Regions from separate parts of the Priestia sp. JNUCC 25 genome, predicted to be linked through region 1. Evidence: riboswitches for the same ligand, from Rfam matches in the RefSeq annotation. Region 1 holds a riboswitch; the other holds the start of a gene.
The links. Region 1 has a riboswitch for lysine ahead of JNUCC25_RS12840 (amino acid permease). Riboswitches for the same ligand answer to the same signal wherever they lie in the genome.
Positions count from the first base shown of each region.

Region 1 (3,205 bases):
GAAGCTGCTGATTACTGTAATCGTCCCCTCAAAGGTTATATGCTTGTTATGAAAAACCAGCCCGCCCATATATCTCTTTATTTTGCTGATCAGATCACATAAAAAAGCTCTCTATTCAAAAGAATAGAGAGCTTTTTTTATTCGTATTTTTTCACTGTTACTTGACATTCTTTTAACGGGATAAGTTTCGACTTTTTCGTCCATTTGTATCCTAACCAAACAATTAAGAATAAAGGCAGTCCGATATAGGAAACAAGTACACCGTACCAGTCAATCGAGTCACCCATAAACGCCGAATAGTTTTGGCCTAAAATAACAACGGCACATAAAATAAAGGCAAAGATAGGGCCAAATGGGAAAAGTTTTGCATGATATGGAAGTTCACTCAAATCATGACCTTGGGCAACAAATGCTCTTCTAAAACGATAGTGGCTGATTGCAATTCCTAACCAAGCAATAAAACCAGACATACCAGAAGCGTTAAGTAACCACGTGTATACCGCACCGTCTCCAAAAAATGAAGCACCAAATGCAAGTGTACCGACAAGTGCCGTTGCGATTAAAGCATTAACCGGAACGCCTCGTTTATTTACTTTTGCTAAGAACCTCGGTGCTTTTCCATCTTTCGCTAAGTTCCAAAGCATACGCGTAGAAGCATACATACCTGAGTTACCAGCAGATAAAACGGCTGTTAAAATAACGGCATTGATAGCTGATGCTGCAAACGCCAGACCTGCTCGTTCGAATATTAGAGTAAACGGACTGACCCGCACATCATCACTTGCTAATGAATCCGCTGTGTATGGAATAAGCATCCCAATAACAAAAATAGCTAAAATATAAAATAACAAGATGCGCCAGAAGACTTGTTTAACTGCGCGAGGAACCGTTTTTTCCGGATCTTCACTTTCTCCAGCTGCGACTCCAAGCAACTCTGTTCCTTGGAATGAAAAACCAGCAGCCATAAAAATACCTAAGACAGTAAAGAATCCACCGTGAATGGGTCCATCACCAAGCGTGAAGTTTTTAAAACCTGGTGCTTCATTGTTAAAGATACCAAAAATCATCATAATACCAATAACTAAAAAGATGATAACCGTTACTACTTTAATTAATGAAAACCAAAATTCAGATTCGCCAAATCCTTTTACAGAAAGGTAGTTAAGCCCAAACATAATTAATAAAAACAGGGCACTCCATAAAATAGAAGAAGAGTTTGGGAACCAAAATTTCATAATAAGGGCTCCAGCAGATAATTCAGCTGCAATCGTAATAGCCCAGTTATACCAATAGTTCCAGCCGAGAGCGAAACCAAAGGATGGATCTACAAACCGAGACGCATACGTACTAAACGAACCAGCTTCAGGCATATAAGCTGCGAGCTCCGCCAGGCTGGTCATCAAAAAGTAAACCATGACACCAATAATAGCGTAAGCTAAAAGCGCTCCCCCAGGTCCTGCTGTATGAATTGCTCCACCACTTGCTAGGAATAAGCCGGTTCCGATGGCTCCTCCTAATGAAATCATCGTTAAGTGGCGAGATTTCAACCCACGTTTTAATTCTTGCTGCTCTTGCATAGATAAATACTCCTTTCGAATGTACGGAAAGAGACGGGATAACATAAAAAAAGCCCGCAGTATATGTGCGCGCTTTTAAATCTGAAAACCGCGTCAACCTTCCGTGAAGATAGCTCTTCACATCACTTGCATGATGTGACAGTTCTGTTCCTGTTCGGAGACAGCCCCAGCTTAAATCAACCGAGAAGTGATCTAAACTTCGGCAATTTTTCCTTTCAAGCAACATCCTCAATGTTCTCTGCATTTCAGTTGCTTTACTATTAAAAACTGCGACCTCTACCTCATCGATTAGGATGAGGGTTTTTTATATTCATTTGACATAAAAGAAGTATATCAAATACTAAAACGATTGTCATTATAAAAAATAGATTCAGAAAATAGAAACATCTTTGAAATCTCTCGAATCTATTTTGTTACATATGGTACAATAAATGTTGTCATAATACTACATAAATATCCGAACGTACCACAGGGGGAGCCGCCGTGCTGAGAGTGAACAAATTGTTCAGACCCTTCGAACCTGTTAGTTAACGCTAGCGTAGGAATGTGGGAATAGTAGCATATATTTGCTTACTCCTGTGTAAACCGTTTGATATGAATGATTCAAAAACAGGAGTGAGAAACGTGAATAAAGCATTACCTTTACAGGCTAAAATTGAAATAGCTATTTTTGCAGCATTGGCTTTTTTAATTGATCTTTTACCTTCTATAAAAATTGCAATAGGCGTAAGCATTTCGTTCTCTATGGTTCCTATTTTTATTATGTGCTTTCGATGGGGAGTCAAAGGAGGAGCTTTATCTGGATTTTTATGGGGAATATTGCAATTAGCTTTAGGAAATGCATATATTTTAACCCCGTTGCAAGCTTTTATAGAGTATATTATCGCCGTTACCTTTATTGGGTTTGGTGGAATTTTTTCGGGTTCTATTAAAGGATACTTAGCTAATAACCAGAGATCAAAAGCTTTCTTTTTCATTATCTTATCTTTAATTATAGGCAGTTTCGCGCGTTATTTTTGTCATTTCATTGCAGGCTTAATATTTTGGGGATTTGCTGCACCAAAAGGAATGCCCATTCTATGGTATTCTTTCTCAATGAACGGGATTTCTATGATTGGGTCGTTGCTATCGTGTCTAATCATCCTTTCACTATTAATTCCATCCGCATCAAGAATGATTGTAACTAAATCACGCTCATAATAAAAAAGACTAAATCTACCAAGATTTAGTCTTTTTTGTCATTTGTCACCTTTGTTTACACAAAAGTGTGTCAGGTTTGATAACATAGTTAGTGAAATATTCAAAAAACTGTTTTATGATAATCACCATATTCAAACGAGATAAGGGATTGATAGCATGCTACAGAAATGGATCACGAGCATAGGTTTAGATATTGGAACAAGCACAACAAAACTGATTGTAAGCAAGCTGCTAATAGCAAATCAACAAAATCAGTTTACGCTGCCAGGCTGTCAAATTATTGATCGTCGCGTAACGTATGCAAGTTCTATCTATACCACCCCTATGCTAAACGATGTTGAAATCGATGTTCAAAAATTAACGGTACTACTAGAACAAGAGTATAAGAATGCAGGAATCTCCTTAGATCAAGTGGAGGCGGGCGCTGT
Region 1 covers NZ_CM132211.1:2,526,922-2,530,126, reverse strand. The annotation lists gene JNUCC25_RS12845 (hypothetical protein) at 1-102, shown strand, start outside; gene JNUCC25_RS12840 (amino acid permease) at 138-1,577, opposite strand; lysine riboswitch at 1,680-1,864, opposite strand; TPP riboswitch at 2,039-2,139, shown strand; gene thiT (energy-coupled thiamine transporter ThiT) at 2,172-2,777, shown strand; gene JNUCC25_RS12830 (ethanolamine ammonia-lyase reactivating factor EutA) at 2,934-3,205, shown strand, end outside.

Region 2 (3,205 bases), 2.0 Mb from region 1:
AATATCATGCTTAAAGATGATAAAGGTTATCCCTTTATTAAGATTACAGCTGAAAAACAGCCCCGACTTGTTATTACAAGAAAAATAAAAAAAGATAAAGGGAAATACTTCGGTCCTTATCCTAACGTTCAAGCTGCAAATGAAACAAAGCGGCTTCTTGATCGCATTTATCCATTAAGAAAGTGCTCTACCATGCCAGACAGACCTTGTTTGTATTACCATATCGGGCAATGCCTAGCTCCTTGCGTAAAAGAAGTAAAAGAAGAGCAAAACAAACAAATTATTGAAAATATCACGCGGTTTTTAAATGGTGGATATGAGCATGTCAAAACAGAGTTAACTGAAAAAATGTTAAAAGCTTCAGAAGAACTTGACTTTGAACGGGCTAAAGAATATCGAGATCAAATTGCTCATATCGAAGCGACAATGGAAAAGCAAAAAGTAACGTTTAATGATTTTGTTAATCGAGATGTGTTTGGCTATTCTTATAATAAAGGCTGGATGTGTGTTCAAGTTTTCTTTATTCGCCAAGGGAAATTAATTGAGCGAGAAGTTTCTATGTTTCCTTTTTATAAAGAGCCAGAAGAAGATTTCTTAACTTTTATCGGTCAGTTTTATGCCAAAAATATTAAGCCAAAAGAAGTGATGGTTCCAGCAACGATTGATGCAGAGTTGGCTGAGAAATTAGTAGAAGTAGAGGTTCAGCATCCAAAGCGAGGCAAAAAGAAAGAATTAGTAGAACTTGCGTGTAAAAATGCAAAAATTGCGCTCGGTGAAAAATTCTATTTAATTGAACGAGATGAAGAACGCACGGTTGGCGCAGTTGAACGGTTAGGAGAAGAGCTTGGAATTGCCGCTCCTTATCGGATTGAAGCATTTGATAATTCAAATATTCAAGGAACAGACCCAGTTTCTGCGATGATTGTTTTTGTTGATGGGAAGCCGGAAAAGAAAGAATATCGTAAATATAAAATTAAGACCGTGCAGGGACCAGATGATTACAGTTCCATGAGAGAAGTGGTTCGCAGAAGGTATTCCAGAGCATTAAAAGAAGGTCTTCCGCTTCCAGATTTAATTGTTGTAGATGGAGGTAAAGGGCATTTGGCTGCGGTGCAGGATGTTCTCGAAAATGAATTGGGACTTTTAGTGCCTACAGCAGGTCTTGTCAAAGATGATAAGCACAGAACTTCGAATCTGATGATTGGCGAGCCTCCTCAAATCATACCGCTTGAACGCAATAGTCAAGAATTTTATTTGCTTCAGCGAATTCAAGATGAAGTTCACCGCTTTGCGATTACCTTCCACCGTCAAGTGCGCTCTAAGTCCGCTTTTCAGTCTGTTCTGGACGACATTCCGGGAGTGGGAGAAAAGCGTAAAAAAGCTTTGTTAAAGTATTTTGGTTCGGTGAAAAAATTGAAAGAAGCAACGGTTGAAGATATTCGAAATTCAGGTGTTCCTCAAAACATTGCTGAAAAAATTTATGAAACATTGCAAAAATAGTCTTGAAATAATAGAAAATGTTTGATAAGCTATTAACTAATTTCATACGACACTTCATCAAATGAAGTGAAGATAGAGGTGCAAATTTAATCAGTACGTATCAGGAAGGGTATGAGCCCTTATGAATGATGCGGAAAGGGAAATTTGCCGAAGTGAACATTACCTCATAGTAATGATTGCTGGTTCTGCGTTGAATAAACGTAGGATTGTCAAGATGTAGATTCTTGGAGAGCTATCTCACGGCAGTGGACGGTTATGTTTTATAATTTTCGTTCGTTAAGCAATGAGAGCTCATCTCATTGCTTTTTTTATTGTCTGAGTAAAAAAATTTAGCTTCTCATCATCCTGCATATGCAAATTTATTGAAAAGGAATGAACAAAATTATGGCATTAATCGTTCAAAAATTTGGTGGAACATCTGTTGGTTCTGTTGAACGTATTCAACATGTAGCAAACCGAGTTATCCAAGAAGCAGAGCGCGGTAACCAAGTAGTCGTTGTTGTATCGGCAATGGGCAAAACCACAGATGCACTGGTGAAATTAGCAAGTGATATTACGGACAGTCCAAGCAAACGTGAAATGGATATGCTTCTTACAACTGGAGAACAAGTGACGATTTCCCTGTTAACAATGGCCCTTCAATGCAAAGGGTATGAAGCAACTTCGCTAACAGGTTGGCAAGCTGGCATCCAGACGGAAGCAGTTCATAGCAATGCACGAATCCAGCACATTGATACAACTCGTATTCAACGTCAGTTAGATAGCGGACGAATTGTAGTAGTAGCTGGATTCCAAGGCTGTTCAGAAGATGGAAGCATTACAACATTAGGTCGAGGCGGCTCTGACACGACGGCAGTAGCTCTTGCCGCGGCGCTAAAAGCTGCAAAATGTGATATTTATACAGATGTAACAGGAGTGTTTACGACAGATCCGCGCTATGTAGAAGATGCCCGTAAGCTTCACTCTATTTCATATGACGAAATGTTAGAATTAGCTAATTTGGGAGCAGGGGTGCTGCATCCGCGCGCTGTTGAGTTTGCAAAAAATTATCAGGTACCGCTAGAAGTGCGTTCAAGCTTAGAAAACGAGAATGGAACGATTGTTGAGGAGGAAGTTTCAATGGAACAAAACTTAGTCGTAAGAGGAATTGCGTTTGAAGATAATATTTCACGCGTGACAATTGAAGGGTTAAACAACGAGTTGCAAACTCTTTCTACTATTTTTACAGCATTAGCAAAAGAACAGTTAAATGTGGACATTATTATTCAAAACGTAACGGCTAATAATCGTCTATCCATCTCATTTTCTATTAAAACCGTAGACGTAGAAGCTGCTCTTGCTGTCTTAAAAGAATATAAATCTACTTTAGGATATACGCGTATCGAACATGAAAGCGGTCTGGCTAAAGTGTCGATTGTCGGATCTGGTATGATTTCAAACCCAGGTGTTGCAGCTGAAATGTTTGAAGTGCTGGCAGGAGAGAAAATTGAAGTGAAGATGGTCAGCACGTCTGAAATTAAAGTATCTACAGTTGTACCGCATGCTGATATGGTAAAAGCAGTTGAGACGCTTCACGTAGCATTCGAACTAGAAGAACAGCAGGCAGTGCAAGTATAAAGAAGAGAAAAAAGACGTGGTATCTCCACGTCTTTTATATATACGTATTTTTTACTTTTTATAACGCTCCGCGCGTGTTTCGGTAGGT
Region 2 covers NZ_CM132211.1:4,518,177-4,521,381, reverse strand. The annotation lists gene uvrC (excinuclease ABC subunit UvrC) at 1-1,500, shown strand, start outside; lysine riboswitch at 1,566-1,743, shown strand; gene JNUCC25_RS23720 (aspartate kinase) at 1,885-3,117, shown strand; gene JNUCC25_RS23715 (YslB family protein) at 3,169-3,205, opposite strand, start outside.
Region 2: it holds a riboswitch for lysine, as region 1 does, so the genes downstream of both, JNUCC25_RS23720 (aspartate kinase) here and JNUCC25_RS12840 (amino acid permease) in region 1, are expected to answer to the same signal.